DNA from 3 places in the Mesorhizobium sp. M1329 genome. Region 3 is predicted to be linked to each of the others. Evidence: riboswitches for the same ligand, from Rfam matches in the RefSeq annotation. Region 3 holds a riboswitch; each other region holds the start of a gene.
The links. Region 3 has a riboswitch for cobalamin ahead of metE (5-methyltetrahydropteroyltriglutamate--homocysteine S-methyltransferase). Riboswitches for the same ligand answer to the same signal wherever they lie in the genome.
Positions count from the first base shown of each region.

Region 1: it holds a riboswitch for cobalamin, as region 3 does, so the genes downstream of both, NKH21_RS12440 (CbtB domain-containing protein) here and metE (5-methyltetrahydropteroyltriglutamate--homocysteine S-methyltransferase) in region 3, are expected to answer to the same signal.
Region 2: it holds a riboswitch for cobalamin, as region 3 does, so the genes downstream of both, NKH21_RS12250 (DUF1636 family protein) here and metE (5-methyltetrahydropteroyltriglutamate--homocysteine S-methyltransferase) in region 3, are expected to answer to the same signal.

Region 1 is NZ_JAMYLN010000010.1:37,387-43,578, reverse strand. It holds gene cobD (threonine-phosphate decarboxylase CobD) at 1-93, opposite strand, end outside; gene cbiB (adenosylcobinamide-phosphate synthase CbiB) at 92-1,063, shown strand; gene cobO (cob(I)yrinic acid a,c-diamide adenosyltransferase) at 1,497-2,114, opposite strand; gene cobU (bifunctional adenosylcobinamide kinase/adenosylcobinamide-phosphate guanylyltransferase) at 2,116-2,637, opposite strand; gene NKH21_RS12445 (CbtA family protein) at 2,630-3,400, opposite strand; gene NKH21_RS12440 (CbtB domain-containing protein) at 3,416-3,595, opposite strand; cobalamin riboswitch at 3,632-3,828, opposite strand; gene NKH21_RS12435 (MFS transporter) at 4,187-5,386, opposite strand; gene NKH21_RS12430 (heparan-alpha-glucosaminide N-acetyltransferase) at 5,633-6,192, shown strand, end outside.
Region 2 is NZ_JAMYLN010000010.1:718-6,909, reverse strand. It holds gene NKH21_RS12275 (NADH-quinone oxidoreductase subunit C) at 1-283, opposite strand, end outside; gene NKH21_RS12270 (NuoB/complex I 20 kDa subunit family protein) at 289-870, opposite strand; gene NKH21_RS12265 (NADH-quinone oxidoreductase subunit A) at 861-1,226, opposite strand; gene NKH21_RS12260 (winged helix-turn-helix domain-containing protein) at 1,562-2,782, shown strand; gene NKH21_RS12255 (DUF6348 family protein) at 2,811-3,506, shown strand; cobalamin riboswitch at 3,566-3,769, shown strand; gene NKH21_RS12250 (DUF1636 family protein) at 3,808-4,242, shown strand; gene cobW (cobalamin biosynthesis protein CobW) at 4,239-5,279, shown strand; partial or broken gene NKH21_RS12240 (cobaltochelatase subunit CobN) at 5,298-6,192, shown strand, end outside.
Region 3 is NZ_JAMYLN010000008.1:22,236-28,427, forward strand. It holds gene metE (5-methyltetrahydropteroyltriglutamate--homocysteine S-methyltransferase) at 1-2,152, opposite strand, end outside; cobalamin riboswitch at 2,248-2,448, opposite strand; gene NKH21_RS10090 (hypothetical protein) at 3,004-3,258, shown strand; gene NKH21_RS10095 (helix-turn-helix transcriptional regulator) at 3,576-4,409, opposite strand; gene NKH21_RS10100 (MFS transporter) at 4,472-4,723, opposite strand; gene NKH21_RS10105 (transposase) at 5,012-5,689, shown strand; gene NKH21_RS10110 (adenosine kinase) at 5,722-6,192, opposite strand, start outside.

The sequences.
Region 1 (6,192 bases), on a different contig from region 3:
GAAAGGCAGCGGCGCGTGAGGGAAAAGCGCCCTCGCCCGGCCAAGGCTTCCGCCGTGGTCCACTACTGCCGTCACTCCATCAAGAGACTTCATGTCGATCCTGATCGCTTTCCTGTCGCTGGCCATCGAACTTGTACTCGGCTACCCGGCCCGGCTCTTCGATGCCATTGGCCATCCCGTCACCTGGTTCGGCAGGCTGATATCCTTTCTCGACCGCAGGCTCAACCGCGCCACTGATTCCGACGCCGACCGTCGCCGCTGGGGCGTCGTCGCGTTGCTGGTGATCGTGCTGGTGCCGGCCGCCGTCGCCCTCTGGCTCGAGATCGTGCTTTGGAGCATTCCCCTCGGCTTGTTGGTCACCGCAATCCTGGCGACGTCGCTACTGTCGCAGAAGAGCTTGGCCGAGCATGTCGAAGCGGTCGCCGACGCACTCGACAGCGGCGGACTGGACATGGGCCGCATCGCCGTCTCGCGGATCGTCGGCCGCGACCCGGAAAAGCTCGACAGGGCCGCTGTCTGCCGCGCCGCGATCGAAAGCCTGGCCGAGAATTTCTCCGACGGCATCGTCGCGCCGGCCTTCTGGCTCGGTGTCGGCGGGCTCGCCGGCGGCGTCGCCTACAAGGCCGCCAACACCGCCGATTCGATGATCGGTCATCGCACCCCGCGCCACGAGGCCTTCGGCTGGGCGGCGGCGCGCTTCGACGACTGGATCAACCTGCCGGCGTCGCGGCTGACGGCGCTGCTGATCGTGCTAGCGGCTTTCCTGGTCAAGGGCGCCGACGCCAAAGCCGCCTGGCACGCCGTGCGGCGCGATGCGAAAAAGCACCGCTCGCCCAATGCCGGCTGGCCGGAAGCAGCGATGGCCGGCGCGCTCGGCCTGGCGCTCGCCGGCCCCCGTTCCTATGACGGAGTCATGGTCGAAGACGCATTGATGGGCGAAGGCGGCCGGCGCGACGACGTCGAGAGCACCGACATCCGACGGGCGTTGAAACTCTACCGCGTCGCCGACTTACTGCTGATCGGGCTGTTCGGGGTGGTCGCAGTGGTTGTCATACTGGCGTGACCTGCGCTCGAGATCGAGCGCAAACAGAAAACCCGCCATGCGGCGGGTCGTTGGAGCCAATTGGCACTATACCGCAATTAGTAGCATAGCTGCCGGCACAAAGCAAGAACAAAATAGGGCTACGCCGCAAAATAATCGCTTCAGGTCGGCGCTGCCCCATTGCAGACGCTTAACGTTCGAAGTTGGCGAAAGACGAAGCGACATCCGATCTCCCCCCTTGCGGGGGAGATGTCCGGCAGGACAGAGGGGGGTGGGCCGGATCGCCAATTTTTCGATTTAGCCCTATTCCGAATAGCTTGATTGCCTGGCAAGTCGGCGGGACAGCACCCCCTCTGCCCTGCCGGGCATCTCCCCCGCAAGGGGGGAGATTGGCAGCTTCGTCGACGGCACCGCATCGGCATTCTGGAGGGCGCCTACCGATCGCCAACACTCCTCAGAACTCGATCCCCTGCTGCGCCTTCACGCCGGCGGAAAAGTGGTGCTTGGTCACGCCCATCTCGGTGACCAGATCGGCCGCCTCGACCAATGCCGGCTTGGCATTGCGGCCGGTGACGACGACATGCAGGCCTTCGCGACGCGCCTTCAGTGCCGCGACCACCTTTTCGAGGTCGAGATAGTCGTAACGCAGCGCGATGTTCAGCTCGTCGAGCACCACGAGGCTGATCGACGGCTCGGCCATCAGCTCCAGCGCTTTCGCCCAGGCGGCCTCGGCCGCCGCGATGTCGCGCTTCAGGTCCTGCGTCTCCCAGGTAAAGCCCTCGCCCATCGCGTGCCAGACGACACGATCGCCAAAACTAGCAAACGCGTCTTTCTCGCCGGTGTGCCATTTGCCCTTGATGAACTGGACGACGCCGACGCGCTTGCCATAGCCGAGCATTCTGAGCGCCAGACCGAAGGCGGCCGTGGTCTTGCCCTTGCCCGGTCCGGTGTTGACGATCAGCAGCCCCTTCTCGACCGTCTTGGCCGCGACCTCGGCGTCCTGCACCGCCTTGCGCTTGGCCATCTTGGCGCGGTGGCGTTCCTCGTCCTTGGGATCGATAGCATCAGCCATGTCATTTCACCTTGAGCGGCAGCCCCGCCACCATCAAAAGCACTGTGCCCGCGACGGCCGCGACCTCCTGGTTCAGCCGGCCGGCGGCGTCGCGAAACCGTCTTGCCAGCGCATTGTCCGGCACGATGCCCTGGCCGACCTCGTTGGACACCACGAACCAGGGCCCACGCGGCCGCGACAGCACATCCGCCAGCCTCCGGCATTCGGCCTCGACATCATGTTCGGCCAGCATATGGTTGGTCAGCCACAGCGTCAGGCAATCGATCAGCGCCGGCTGGCCGTCAGGCAGCGCTCCGACCGCGCCGGCAAGGTCGAGCGGCGCCTCGATGGTCGTCCAGCCGGCACCGCGGCGCGAGCGGTGCAACGCGATGCGCTGGCGCATCTCTTCGTCATAGGCTTGCGCCGTGGCGATATAGCTCCAAGGCGGCGGACGGGCCGTTACCAGCCTCTCGGCATGCGCGCTCTTGCCGGGGCGCGCACCGCCGATGACCAGGGTCAGTGCCCCGGCAGCGCGGTCAGGCAAAGCTGTCGCGCAGGCTGGTCGCCGTGCCGGTGAAGCGTCCGCGCACCACGCCGACGACCGCGCCGAGCACCAGCCAGAACACCAGATTGGTCAGCGTCACCGCCACCACGAACTGATGATGCAGGCCTTCCGGGATCGCCGTCTCGAAACTGTCGGGCTGCGGCGCGCCGACGATATGCGGCGCGACGATCAACGCCACGGCAAGGACCGCCAGCGGCAGCGATCTGCGGAAGGCGATAAGGCCGAGACCGGCCGCGGTCGCCACCACTGTTGCCCACCACCAGATCTGGCGTTGGACAAGGTCGGCCGTCGGCATCGCCGGCAATTCCGGCGGCAGGCCGAGGCCCGGCGCCAGCGTGAACACGGCAAAGCCGGCCAGCCCCCAGAACAGGCCCTGGCGCCAATTGCCGATGCCGCCGGCGAATTCCGAAACCGCAACCAGGACCAGCGCAAAGCCGATGCCGGTGACGATATTGGCAACGACGCTGAAGCCGAAGCGCTCGAAACCGTCGGCCGGTGCCCAGCTTTCCTCTTCCGCCGGAGCCATTGCTTCAGCCGGCGCGGCGCTGCTCATAGCCGTCGTGCCCGTGGCAGCCGGTGCCGCAGGTGCCGCGGCATGGTCATGGCCGCCGCCGGCCTGTTCGTAGACTTCCGCTTTGAGGATGAGCGGCACCGTGGCATAGGCCTGCATGCAGGCGAGAACGACGCCGGCCACAAGCCCTGCGATCGCCGCGATGAACACGACGTTGCGAAACAGTGTCATGATGTCAGCCCCTTGTTAGTGGCAGGGAAAGCCCATCGAATGGCGATAGTCGTGCGCGGCATTGTGGACCGCATCGATATGCGAGAAGCCGACAAAGCCCATGACGAAAATGCCGAGGAATGCAGCAAGCGCCAGCTGCATGAAACGCGACTGCGAGGAGGCGGAAGCGCCGAGCGAAACGGAAGCGGTATTCATGTCTTGTCCTTTCGCCCTCCACCCGAGGGCATAGAAGTCAGTTTCCTGTCGCCGGCAGGTCTCCTGGCTCGCGGATCAGCGCCCTTCCCCACCTTCCCGAAGGCGAACCTTCAGTGGCATATGGAGAGGACTACCGCACACAGTTGCGGGGGCAGCCACGGCATTGGGCAAACAACTTGCCCTCACCGCATTCCCTCTTGGTTCCAAACGGAACCGACGACATCAGCGACTATAGGCAGAATCGCCGCGCCCGGCAAACCAAATTCCGCCGGATCGTGTGGCGAATGCGCCGCCCAGGTAATCGGTTTTGGTTCAACTTCGGCCCTCACTTCGAAGCATTGCGCTGCCCTCACCTGCCTGCCAGCATCCTCTCCCTGTATAGTGACGGGGAGAGGGGCGCTGTTGTCGGCAGTTTCGCCAATCGCCAAGGTGTCGATGGTGCGCCGACGGTGCGGTCAGCCCCTTTCTCCCGGTCGCGATAGGGGGAGAATTGCGCTCGATGCGCCACAAAGCCGGCGTGCTGATGCCGGAGGAATATGATTTGCACCGCTTCCACAACTGGGTGCGCGAGCGCCATGCGGCGCTCGAACATCAAAGCGATTTGGGCAGATAGCGCCACGTGACGAAGCTGCAGATCGCCGCCAGCAGGCCGAGTGTCGCGAAAACCGCGCCCAGTCCGAAAAACGCCAGCACCACGGAATAGACCAGCGGCGGCGTCAGCTCGGAAAAGTCGAGATAGGTGCGGTAGACCGCCGCCATCTGTGCCCGCTCATACGAGCGCACCGAGCGCATGAAGGCGGTCGAGCCCAGCGCATCGAGCGCGATGGTGAAGAAGGCACCGCAAAGCAGCAACGCGCCGGTGACCAGCGGTGCGGCCTCGCCGACGGCACCGGCCGCCAGCAGCGTTGCCGACATCGCGAAATAGGCGAACGTCATAGTCCGCCGGCCGCCGAAACGCTTTCCTGCCCTGCCCCAGAAGATGGCCATGAACAAAAGCGCATTGCCGGCCGAAACCAAGAGGCCGCCGGCGAGCTTGCCCTCGCCGGTGATCACCATGAACAGCGGCCCATAGACGAAGAATGTCGTCCAGAAGCAGGAGCGGCCGAAGGCGATCAGCCAGGCCAGCCTCAGCCTTGGCTGCGCGACGAAGCGGCCGATATTGGCCAGCGGATTGACCGGCCGCGTCTTGCCGGGGCGGATCGACGGATTGTCGCCAAGCCGGTAAGTCCAGAACAGCGCCAGCAACGCCATGGCGAAGACGGCCACCGCGCCATGCGCGGCATAGATGCCGAAACGCGTGTAGAGGAAAATGCCGAGCGTCGGCCCGGCGGTCCAGGCAAGCATCGACCACGCCATGCGCAGCGACTCGGCCTGCATGAAATCGGTCTTGCGGATATGGTCCATGATGTAGAGGTTGAGCGTGATCGCCAGCGCGCCGGCGCCGACGACGCGGCAGAGCATGCCGACCACCTGGCCGGCCAGCGTATGGGTGACCAAGAACAGCGAACCGGCGGCCAGCAGGCAGGCGCCGGCGGTATAGACCCAGCGCCGGGCAAAGCGGGCGATCAGCATCGGCATGAACAGCGTCGCCGACAGGCCGAGCATCGCCACGATCGTGTAGAGGATCGAAACGATCTGCTCGTTGTGCAGGATCTCGTAGGCCTGGATCGGGATGACGCTGGATACGGTGGCGCGCGCGAAGGATTCGACCGCATAAAGCGAGGCGAAGGTGCGGGCATCCGCCGGCCGCAAGGCCGCAAGCCAGATCGGATGGCGCACATGGGTAGCCATTGCTTTCCCCGAAGCAGAATCGCCCGAAGCAGGGCTTGGAGCACAAATCTGCCGCGGCGATTCCTTGCCGGGTAACAGGAAACCGACGCCTTCACGGCAAAAAGCGAAGCCGGCCAAAGGCTTTCCGGCTCTGGCCTAAAGCAGCTCTGATGCCGACCGGCACCAACGCGACGCAAGGCCCTGCTTCTTTTGACGGTGGCAACCGTGATAGTCGTCTTGCCGGGGCTGAACCAACACAGCGAGATCATGAGCATCGACACGCCGAGCGCAGCCGTTCAGGATCAACCGAAGTCGACGCGCATCGCCGCTATCGACATAGCACGCGGCATCGCATTGCTTGCCATGGCGAGCTATCATTTCACCTGGGACCTCGAATTCTTCGGCTACACCGATCCCGGCCTCACCGCCTTCGGCTGGTGGAAAATCTACGCGCGCTGCATCGCCTCGAGCTTCCTGTTCCTGGTCGGCATCAGCCTCTATCTCGCCCATGGCAAAAAAATCCGCTGGACCGGCTTCTGGAAGCGCTTCGCCATGGTTGCCGGGGCAGCGCTCGCAATATCGCTGGTCACCCGCATCGGCATGCCCGACGGCTTCATCTTCTTCGGCATATTGCACGAGATCGCGCTCGCCAGCCTGCTCGGCCTGGCGTTCCTGCGGCTCCCGGCGCTGCTGACGCTTGCCGGGGCGGCCCTCGTTATCGCCGCGCCTTTCTACCTGCGATCCGAGCTTTTCGATCATCCGGCTTTGTGGTGGGTCGGCCTGTCGGCGACCAACCCGCGCTCCAACGACTACGTTCCGCTGCTGCC
Region 2 (6,192 bases), on a different contig from region 3:
CGTCGGCCTGGACCTTGATGCGGACGCGGATATTCTGTCTCGGCGACAGCAAATGATAGACGACGTCGAAGCGCTTTGCCCGCGACGGGTAATCGGCGCCGCAGACGTCGATGATCGAGATGAACTGGCATTTCGGGTCGTCGCGCAGGAAGGTCACCACCTCGATCAGGTCGCGCGGCTCGACCGAGATGGTGAGTTCGCCATAGGCGAGCACCGCCTCGCCGATCCGGCCGGTCAGCTTCTCGCCGAGATAGGTCGAGAGATCGTTCAACGCCTGGGTCATGCCGCTCACCGTTCGATCGTGCCGGTGCGGCGGATCTTCTTCTGCAGCAGAAGGATGCCGTAGAGCAGTGCTTCGGCGCTCGGCGGACAGCCGGGCACGTAGATGTCGACCGGCACGATGCGGTCGCAGCCGCGCACCACCGAATAGGAATAATGATAATAGCCGCCGCCATTGGCGCAGGAGCCCATCGAGATGACGTAGCGCGGCTCCGGCATCTGGTCGTAGACCTTGCGCAGCGCCGGCGCCATCTTGTTGGTCAGCGTTCCGGCGACGATCATGATATCGGACTGGCGCGGAGACGCGCGCGGCGCGACACCGAACCTCTCCGAGTCATAGCGCGGCATCGAGGTGTGGATCATCTCGACGGCGCAGCAGGCGAGACCGAACGTCATGAACATCAACGAGCCGCTGCGCGCCCAGGTGATCAGCGCCTCGGTCGAGGTGACGAGAAAGCCCTTGTCAGCGAGCTCGTTGTTGATCTCCAGGAAGAACGGATCATCCTCCCCTACCGGCCTGCCGGTGTTGGGGTCGATGAGGCCCTTGGGCTTCGGCGCGACGAGCGTGCCGGAATTGTCGCTCAATCCCATTCCAGCGCTCCTTTCTTCCATTCATAGGCAAAGCCGATGGTCAGCACCGCCAAAAACACCATCATCGACCAGAAACCGAGCATGCCGATCTGACTGAACGACACCGCCCAAGGAAACAGGAAGGCCACCTCCAGGTCGAAGATGATGAACAGGATCGACACCAGGTAGAAGCGGATATCGAACTTCATGCGGGCGTCGTCGAACGAGTTGAAGCCGCACTCATAGGCCGAAAGCTTTTCCGGATCGGGGTTGCGGTAGGCCACCAGGAAGGGTGCGGCGAGCAGCGCCAGCCCGACCACCAGCGCCACGCCGATGAACAGGACTATGGGCAGGTACGAACCTAAAAGTGCGTTCATGCTGCAGTTTCCGTTGGCGGCCAATCCACTCTGATTACAGCACCGGACCCACTTGCGGAAGCGTGACAGTTTAACCACTGAACCGTTTTAAGGGGGCTCTATGCTGCAACGCGGCGAGGGTTAGCGCAGCGCTTTCGGCGAAGCAAGTCAAACCTTGTTCAAATCGCGGTGCTGGGCGGCATATCCGGCAAAACTGGTCCGATCCGCTCCTGTTTGATTTCTTTCACTTTTCACTCCACTTTTCTCTCCTGACATGGATGCCGCCAAAACCCTGCTAGCATGGCACGGAATCGCAGGTTCTCTGCTCTGTCCAGCATCATCAGGATACCGCGTTGATGAAGGAAAAAATCTCGCTTCGCATGGCCCGTCGCATCGCGCTGGCGGCACAGGGATTCAACGACCCCCGCCCCGCCGGTACGCCCGACCGCAGGCATCTGGCCCGCGTGCTTGCCCGTACCGGCCTGCTGCAGATCGATTCCGTCAGCGCCGTGGTGCGCGCCCACTATATGCCGCTCTATTCGCGGCTTGGCCCCTACAAGCTGGCGCTGCTCGACGACGCTGCCGTAACGCGCAAGCGCATGGTCTTCGAATATTGGGCGCACGAAGCCTCGTTCCTGCCGGTCGAGACCTATCCGCTGATGCGCTGGCGCATGCAGCGGGCCGAGCGCGGCGACGAAATGTACAGCGGACTGGCCAAATGGGGCCGCGAGCACCCCGCCTATATCGAGGAGATCTATCGCCAGGTCGTCGATCACGGCCCGATCGCCGCTTCAGCCCTCGAAGGCCAAAAGGGCAATGGTGGCTGGTGGGGCTGGAGCCATGCCAAGCACGCCTTCGAATGGCTGTTCTGGGCCGGCCGTATCACCACAGCGCATCGCCGCGGCTTCGAGCGGTTCTACGATCTGCCGGAGCGCGTACTGCCGCCGGCGGTACTCACTCTGCCGGTTCCCTGCCCCGAGGATGCGCACCGCGAATTGCTGCGTATCTCCGCCCGCGCCCACGGCGTCGCCACGGCAGGCGATCTGCGCGACTATTTCCGCCTCTCGCCCGCCGATATCAAGGGCCGCCTCGAGGAGCTGGTCGAGGCCGGCGAGCTGTTACCGGTGAGCGTCGAAGGCTGGAACAAGCCGGCCTATCTCCACAAGGACGCCCGTTTGCCGCGCAGGATCGAGGCGCGCGCCTTGCTCGCGCCGTTCGATCCCGTCGTCTTCGAGCGGTCGCGCACCGAGCGGTTGTTCGACTTCCACTACCGCATCGAGATCTACACGCCGGCCGAAAAGCGCCAGTATGGCTATTATGTGCTGCCGTTCCTGCTCGGCGACAGCATCGTCGGGCGCGTCGACCTCAGGGCCGACCGTCCGGCCGGCGTATTGCGCGTCCATGCCGCCTATGCGGAGCCCGGCGCCCCGCCGCAAACTGCCGCCGAACTCTTCGAGGAATTGAAGCAGATGCAGGGCTGGCTCGGGCTTGAGCGCATCGAGGTGACGGCTGCCGGTGATCTTGGGCCGGCGCTGGCCAGTCAGATAGATGGCCAACCCCCACAGCGTCTGTCATAGACGCTCCAAGAAACCTGGTAGGTTTGTAATGGCATCGCACGAAGTGCTCGACATGATCCATGGTGCGCTGATTGCACATGGAATAGATGCAATACGTAGAGAGCAGGACGTCACGCTCCAGTCGAGGCAACTTCGGTTTGAGGCTGAGGTGTTCGAGACGGGTTCTAACGGTCGGCTCGTTCTTGAAATCTACATATTCTCTCCGCTGCTTGATGTTCAGCCGGTCATTGAATCATTTGCTGGCTTCGGCGACACGCGCGAAGAAGAATTGAATCAGGCGTTTGAAAAATTTATCCGTGGTGTTTTCCACGTGGCCATTGAGGGGCTGGCTGATCATGTCTGCGACGACATACAGGCCGAGGTAGAGATTTGGCAGCGAAGCAGCGCCCGTTGGAACATCTGGCGCAACAATGCCCGTTGGAAAATCTATGGCGGACCCGTCATTTCCCAAGCCACTACCGAGCTATGCTCGCTAAGCCGAGGCTATCCAGCATTCTATGCCAAGCTGGAAAAGCTGTTCACAGCTTCGGTACCCCCCGGAGGCCATTTTGTACGGACCTTTCTGGCAGGCTTGAACGGCACGCTTATTAGTGGCGAAGTCCTTCTGGACAACGCGGTTTGGCAAGAAGGTCAAAATCTGGCGATCAGTCATGATTGGGACTATGGCGATGGCTATCAAGCAATCCGGCAAGTTATCCTGGCACTGCCGGAAGGCGGGACATGACAGCCTTTGGCCGACATTGCCGCGTCGTAGACGTGCGTTGACACGACTGCCTCCACAAGCCTAAATCCATTCCAGACGGTCCCCTGCCCGCAACGGCAGGGGCCAAGAGGGAATGCGGTGCGAAATCTCGATTTCAAATCCGCGGCTGTCCCCGCAACTGTAAGCGACGAGCCAAGGCCGAAAACCACTGGGATATTCCCGGGAAGGCGGCACCCAGGCGATGACGCGCGAGCCAGGAGACCTGCCGTCTAGGACATAAGAATCCGATCGCCTGGCGGGTTTTCCGGGCAAGGAGCCTGATTTGGAACGCGACAGCAGTTTCCCGGCTGAGACAGCGGATTTATTGTCCGGCCATGGTGATTCCCCGGCCGGCGTTACCGTCATCGTCTGCTCGTCCTGCCGTGACGAGACCGGTTCGGACGCTCGTCCGCGCGCCGGCGAACTGCTCGCCGAGGACACGCGCCGCGCCGCTTCCAGCGAAAACATTAAAATCCGCACCGTCGAATGCCTCGGCAATTGCAAGCGCCGGCTCAGCGCCGCGATTTTGCGCGACGGCTGCTGGAGCTACGTCTTCGGCGACCTGACCGCGACCAGCGGCGCCGATCTCGTGACCGGCGCAAAGCTGTTCGCCACCTCGACGGATGGGCTCATTCCGTGGCGCGGCCGTCCCGATTGCCTGAAGCGCGGCCTGGTTGCCCGCATCCCTCCCCTTGACCTTTTGAAGGACCTGATATGACCACTGCCTCCCTTTCGCGCGTTCCCTGCACCGTCGTTACCGGCTTTCTCGGCGCCGGCAAGACGACGTTGATCCGCCATTTGCTCGAAAACGCCGGGGGCAAGCGGCTGGCCATCATCGTCAACGAGTTCGGCGACATCGGCATCGACGGCGAGATCCTGAAGGGCTGCGGCATCGACAGCTGCCCCGACGAAAACATCGTCGAGCTGGCCAATGGCTGCATCTGTTGCACAGTGGCCGACGATTTCGTCCCGGCGCTCGACCAGATCCTGTCGCTGACGCCGAGGGTCGACCACATCCTGATCGAAACATCCGGCCTCGCTTTGCCCAAGCCGCTGGTCCAGGCCTTCCAGTGGCCGTCGGTGAAAAGCCGCGTGACGGTCGACGGCGTCATCGCCGTGGTCGACGGACCGGCGCTGGCTGATGGCCGCGTCGCCAACGACATGGACGCCCTGCAGGCGCAGCGCGCGCAGGACGAGACGCTCGAACACGACGATCCGGTCGAGGAAGTATTCGAGGACCAGCTCGCTTGCGCCGACCTGATTATCCTGTCGAAGAGCGACCTGATGGACGCAGCCGGCTCGGCCCGCGCCAATGCCGTCATCGGCAAGCATGTTGCGCGGGCGGTGAAGATCGTGCCGACTTCGCAAGGCAAGGTCGACCCGTCGGTGCTGCTCGGCCTCGGCCTCGCCGTCGAGGACGACATCGAGAACCGCAAGACCCACCACGACGACGAGCTCGACCACGAGCATGACGATTTTGACTCGTTCGTCATCGACATCGCGTCCGTGTCCAACCCGGACGAGCTCGCACGACGCGTCGCCACGGCGGCGGAGGAGGAAAACGTGTTGCGCGTCAAGGGTTTCGTCGAAGTCGGCGGCAAGCCGATGCGGCTCCTGCTGCAGGCCGTCGGTCCGCGCGTCAACCACTATTACGATCGCGCCTGGACCGCCGAAGACGATCGCCGCTCGCGCCTTGTCGTCATCGGCCTGAAGGGGCTGAACCGCCCGGCGATCGAGCGTATCCTCGCCGGCTGACCCCAGGTACGAGCCGCGATGCACATCCTCACCACCACATCCGCCTCGCTCGACGATCTCGCCGAGCCTGTCGATCTCAGGCAAACGCCTGCGGATGTCGTGGCGCTGTCCTTCACCGACAGCGACCTGGCCGGGCTGGCGACGGCGTGGAAGGCAGATGCGCACCACCTGCCATCGATGCGGCTCGCCGCCTTGCGCGACCTGCGCCATCCGATGTCCGTCGATCTCTGGATTGACAGCGTCGCCCGCCACGCCAAGGTCATTCTGGTCCGCATCCTCGGCGGCTATGACTGGTGGCGCTATGGCTGCGATCAGCTCGCCGTTATCGCGCGAAATCGCGGTATCAAGCTCGCGCTCCTACCAGGCGAGAGCCACGACGAGGACTTGCGACTGATCGAAGGCTCGACGCTGCCGCGCGAGGAGTTGGACAGCTTGCTCGACTATTTCCGCGAAGGCGGTCCGGCAAATATGGCGGCGCTGGTGCAGAGGTTGGCAAGTCTCGCTGGATCGGGTGTGGCGGTCGCTGAACCGGTCAGCGTGCCAAAGGCGGGATTTTACGAGCCGGGACTGGGGGTCGTAGAACGCGGCGTCCCCCTCCCCCTTGAGGGGAGGGTCCGGCCGCAGGCCGGGGGTGGGGTCCTCTCCGAAGCGCGCCAACACTTTGAAGCGCACCAACAGGAAACGTCGAGCACTGCCGCGACGACCCCACCCGGCCCTTCGGGCCACCCTCCCCTCGAGGGGGAGGGGGACGTCGTGCCAATTCTGTTCTACCGCTCGATGCTGCTCGCCGCCGATGTCGCGCCGATCGACGCGCTTTTCGAAGCCCTGCGCCAACGCGGCATCACCCCCGTCCCCATCTTCGTCTCCAGCCTGAAGGACCCAACATCCCTCGCCTTTGTCGAAACTGCGCTTG
Region 3 (6,192 bases):
AGACTCCGGGACCGATTTCGTTCGGATATTTGGAGCTCGTGAAAGCGTCCAGCAGCTCCATTTTCGAGCGCGACGTCTCAATCGAAATGACATCCGCATCCATTTCAGCGATCGCGTCGATGATCTCGTTGAACTCCGAGTAGCACATGTGGGTATGGATTTGAGTCGCGTCCTTTACACCCGTTGAAGCGATCCGGAAGCATTCGACAGCCCAGTCGAGATAGTCTTTCCAGTCAGACTGGCGCAGTGGCAATCCTTCGCGAAACGCGGCCTCATCGATCTGGATCATCCTTGCGCCGGACCATTCGAGATCCGTCACCTCGTCGCGGATGGCGAGCGCGATCTGGCGGCATGCTTCGGAGCGGGGTACGTCGTCGCGAACAAAAGACCAGTTGAGAATGGTCACCGGGCCTGTGAGCATTCCCTTCACAGGGTTTTCCGTAAGCGACTGGGCGAATTGCCACCAGCGCAGCGTCATCGGCTTGGGCCTCGATACATCGCCGAAGATGATGGGGGGGCGCACGTAACGCGACCCATAGCTCTGCACCCAGGCATGCTGGGTGAAGGCGAAGCCGGACAGCTGCTCGCCGAAATGCTGTACCATGTCGTTTCGTTCGAACTCACCGTGCACCAGCACGTCCAGCCCGATCTCTTCCTGCCAGCGAATTGCAGCCTCGATCTCCTTCTTCAGGAAGGTCTCGTAGTCGACATAGCTCAGCTGGCCCTTCGCATGAGCGGCCCGCGCCCTGCGTACCTGCGGCGTCTGCGGGAAGGACCCGATGGTCGTCGTCGGGAACGGCGGCAGCCCGAGCGTGCCGGCCTGGACTCTGGAGCGCTCGGCAAAAGCGCTCTCTCGTCGCTTCATGCTGTCGTCAATGCTGGCGATCCGCCCCTCAACAAGCGGGTCATGGATCTTCGTGGACGTCAGGCGAGTGGCGGCAGCCTCGGCAGACGCTTTCAACGCGCCTGCCACCGCATCCCTGCCTTGGGACAAGGCCCGGGCAAGCAACACCAACTCGTCGGTCTTCTGGGCCGCGAAGGCGAGCCACGACCTGATGTCCGCGTCGAGTTCCGTCTCCATGCGCAGGTCGATCGGCACATGCAGCATCGAGCAAGAAGGCGCGATCTCGACGCGGTCCAAGGGCCAGCCGGCGACGATCGGTTTGATGCGGTCGAGAATGGCGGGCAGGTTCGCACGCCAGACGTTGCGGCCATCGATCAAGCCAAGCGAGAGCACCAGATCCTTCGGTGCGAGCCGACCCACCGTTTCCAGCTGCTCGGGAGCGCGCACGAGATCAATATGCAGCCCGGCCAGGGGCAGAGAAACCGCGGTTTCGAGATTGTCTCCCAGCGGCCCGAAATACGTAGCCAGCATGATTTTCAACTCGGGCGCGGCTTTTGACAGCTGGCCATAGGCGAATTCGAACGCAGCTCGTTCGTTCGGGTTCAGATCGAGGACAAGCGCTGGCTCATCGATCTGCACCCAGTCGGCTCCCGACAGCTTCAGCCTCTGCAGGAGTTGCTCGTAGACGGGCAGCAGCCTCGGCAGGAGCGCGATGGGATCGAAGCCTTCGGCAGGCGATTTCGCCAGCTTGAGGAAGGTGATCGGTCCAAGGATGACTGGGCGTGTGTGAATGCCGAGAGCTTTAGCCTCGAGGAAGTTGTCGACCGGTTTCGTCGACGAGAGGGCGAACGTCTGATCATCGTCGAGTTCCGGCACAATGTAGTGATAGTTGGTGTCAAACCACTTGGTCATTTCCATCGCGGTTACATCAGGCCGATGAGCCGCCTGCTGGTGACCAGCGTGTCGACAATCCTCCGTCTGACCCTGGTTGCCGCGCGCCATTGCGAAGTAGATGTCAAGTGGGACCTCGCCGCTATTCCAGCCGTAACGGGATGGAACGGCGCCGACCATGGCTGCGGTGTCGAGCACATGGTCGTATAGCGAGAAGTCGTTCGACGGGATTTTCGACACGCCGCGATCGTGCTGCTCCTCCCAGCTAGCGGCACGGAGCGCCTTCGCCGTCGTGAGAAGGTCGGCGGCGGAAGATTTTCCGGACCAGTAACTTTCAAGCGCGAATTTCAATTCTCGCCGACGACCGAAGCGCGGCACGCCGAGCGTTGCTACAGGAATTTGATGAAAGACAGTCATGCCATACCCCGATGGTTGGGGCGTCGGTGACAAGGAAGGCGCTAGCAGGCCGGCACGAACGCCAGGCTGCAGCGGCCACCGAGACACCCCGCCCGTGGACGTAATTCGCCGTGGCAGGTCTCCTGGCTCGCGGGGTCATAGCCTCTACCCGTCTTCCCAAGGCTATTCGCCTCAGTGACATGAGTGGGGTTGGCTCGCCGCTAACAGTTGCGGGGGCAGCGCCGGCTTCGCACCGGCTTCCCTCTTAGCTCCGCTGCGGCAGCGCCGTACGGAGAACCACGACGCGGGAGACAATTACAGCAGTTCGCTTCTTTGTCAACGCCGCATAAAGAAATGTTTATGTCGTTATGTTAAATTTCCATTGGCATGTTCCAAAGGTCGCCTCGAAAGCGAAAACTGTGGAAGCCTTGAGCGGCCGGTAAATCAAAGCAATGACGCACGGCGCCCTTGTCCAGGAGGATAGGAGTTCGTCGGCTGCCGGCAGCAAACATACCGGCAAGCGCCGTGGTGCTGCTTAGCGCATCATGCGAACCACCTCGGCGTCGAACTTCGGCTCCGAGGTTCCGACCGCTTCGTTGGTGATCTGCTCGCGACCATATTCGGCTCAATGGCGAGGCTGTTCCCCATGTGGAAGCTGTTGGCCGTGATGCCCTCGGTGATATGACACAACGATTTCGGGGGGAGCACACCGAGGCCAGGCGCAGCGGCGTGTTGCGAAGTGATCGAGGCCAATGTCTCGAACTGCTTGTTCGCAGCCCACGGGCTCAAGGTAACCCGGCTCAAACCACGGGGCCAGCTCAAGTCCTGTCCAAATGAGGCCTGAGCGGCAAATCGTCGTGCACGCGCACGGTTTGGCGTTCGATCTTGTGATGCGTGTTGGGCGGACAATCGCCACGGTGCAGCGCGCAGAAGCGGTCCCCAATTGGGAAGCCGAGGGCGGTGAGGGCAAGCCAGCGCCACAGGCGGAAGGGGACTTGGACCTGTTTGCCCTGCTGGACCACAAGTTCGCGACACAGGGCCTCAAGGAGAAGACCAAGAGTGATTATGCGCGGGACCTCGCCGAATTCATCAAAAGCAGCGGGCAGTCAAAGTTCGGCGCCGATTGACATGGAGATAGCCATCGCGGCGGACCGCCCAGGCGGACCGCAAGCCGGAATACAACCGGGTGCAGGCGGCCAAGCTCGTCCACAAGATGGCGTCGGACACACACCGGCGATGGGAGAGCGGACCGTGGAGTGCAGGAACTTCACGCCTATCCACGCTCCCGTGGACGTGTCCTGCGGCACATCGGCAGCGATATTGAGGAGGCAGTTGAGCTTCTGGTCGAGCACACTTACCTGCCACTACCTACGCTTAACGTCATCTCGTACTGAAAACGCACCACGCAAGGTCGAGATGTAACATGCGCCCTTCGTGGATGGTTCTAAGCTTCCTCGGGCGCGGTCAATCTGTGATAACGGTCGCTTGGAACCTCCATCACCACGACGCGATCAAGGTTGGCGTATCGCGCTCGGTAGTAACCTTCTTCCTCCACTTCGGCGAAACTACACTGGGGAACGTCAAAGGTCGCAGCTTCCAATCCGAAGAAAGTCGTAGCGGTTTCTTCATCCAAGAAGTTCCACTCATCTTCTCCGTCGTCATATGTGACGCGAACATAGGAGGCCATGCGCACGGCTTCCTGATCACCCATCTCTGCGATGATGGCATCGCATTCTTTCTTCAGCTTTCCTGAAACCTCACCCTTATCCCAGTCATCCAAAGCCCGATAGATTTCTGGATGATAATACTCTGGCATCTCCTCTACATCGTCACCGATAAGCTCAATGGTGCGGACATATTGCGGATTTATCAAGAGTATTTTGTTGTCAAGGCTCCAACAATACAGCCATGGCCTGCTTGTGTTATTTCTACGAAGATTATGAAGTTCCTTCAACTGACGTAAAATCGATTCACGCGCCTTTTCATCGATAGGATATTGGCGGCTGCCAACAGTCGTCTTGATTCTGAGCGTGCCGTATCGCGTTTCGGCATCGGCAATTGCAAACGGGCTCGTGCGCCACTCCTCGACATCAATCTTCCAGCCCAGCAGCTCCTCGACCGTGCATTTCAACGTGAGACAAAGGTCCTTGATCTGCTCGACGTTCAACTGCGTTTTGCCTGTTTCCCAACGGGCCACAGTCTGTTGCGTCGTTGCCATCTGCTCTGCCAAATCTTTTTGAGTCATGCCCAGTCGAACCCTAAGCTCTTTCATGTTCATAACTCGCCTCGCGTGTTCAACACACGCATCGTGGATGAATTAATCTAACACGTCAAGCGTGTTCAAAAATCGCAGCATGTGTTTTTAGGGCGTCTTCGAGGCTCCGGCAGCCGTTCGTGACCACTTGCACAAGACACAGGGCTGGTACACAGCACGAATGGGCGATCAAAAATTACTGCTGCGATGCTCGTCATCAGCCAAGCTGCCGCCGCACCTTCCACTAGGGTGCCAAGGTTCGAAATGAGTGCAGCCGACCATAGCGAACGGAAGGTCTTGTGCTCAAAAGGAACGAGTGAAGATGTTCTCTTCGCCATTGTGGGAAGCCTCGGGATTGACGCGGGGCTGGATTTGTTTCGCCTCACTCAACCATGGCCTCGCCGTACAAGCCAAGCTGCCACAGTGCGCGCCTGCTAACCCAGAAAACTTGGCGGCCTTACAGGGATGCGCAGGACGTGCGAAGCCGCTCAAATCTCCCCAGATGGTCAGCCATCGAAGACCGGCATCACTTGCCCGTTGAGCGGCTATACGATAATGCTCCGCGCTAAGCAGGAAGCGCCAAAAAATTCGAGCGGCGACTTCATTCTCCTATTCAGGAAGGAACTATGAGGCGGCAGACGCGACCATTCACCGTGGAAATCAAACAAAAGCGCAATTATCAAAAATCCGCACGTTCCATCTGGGGCAATTTCGACATCGCCGCGGCGATGGCCGAGACAACAAAGGAAGTCGAGCCGTTAAATCGTCAGCTTGTTGACTCTACTGTAGTGGCCCTTGATGCTGAACCTTTGCACAAACCGCGAGTGGAGCATTTCATGGCCAATCCCCTGAAAACTGAGTCAGCAGTAGTTTATAGCGAACCAGCAGACAAAGCGGAAACGCCAAAACCGAAGACGAGAGCCCGGCGGTCGAGGAAGCCAGAAGCTGAGGCGAGCGCGCCTGCCCGCAAGAACGGCGCCAAGCCGATATCCGCGACCACTGAAGCACCGCCGTCAGCGCGAACAGGCCGAAAGAGCTACTCCGCGAAGGATCGTGCCCAGAAGCTGGCGCAGATCGAAACCTCGATCGGCGGCGGCGCTACTCTCAAGAGCGCGGTGAAGCAAGCCGGCATCTCGGAACAGACATATTATCTTTGGAAGAAGTCGGCGGCGCCTGCGGCGGACAGTGACGGGCTGAAGGATCTCGTCGCGCTCGAGGAAGAAAACAAGCGGCTAAAGAGCCTGCTTGCCGATCGTCTCCGCAAGGAGAATGCAGAACTGAAGAAAAGGCTCGGGCTGGATTAAGGAGGGTGGGCAGCTGGTTCTTGGCTCGCCACCTACAGCAATCCCGCCTGCTCGGCCTCTCGGCGCAGATTTTGCCGTGGCCTTGGGCCGATTTGCTGGATGACCAGCCCGGCTGCCAGCGAGCCGAGATCGCCGCAATCCTTGAGGCTGCGGCCTTGCGTGTAGCCGTAGAGGAAGCCGGCGGCGTAGAGGTCGCCGGCGCCGGTGGTGTCGACCAGCTCGCGGATCCTGGTGGCATTGATGGTCACGGTCTCGTCGCCGCGCACGATCACCGAGCCCTTTTCCGAGCGGGTGACGGCGGCGATCTTGCAATCCTTGCGGATCTGGGCCAACGCCTCGTCGAATGACGCGGTCTGGTAGAGCGACTTGATCTCGTGGCTGTTGGCAAAGACGATATCGACGGTGCCGGAGCGCATCAGATCGAGGAATTCGTCGCGGTAGCGATCGACGCAGAACGAGTCCGATAATGTCATCGACACTTCGCGCCCGGCGGCGTGGGCGAG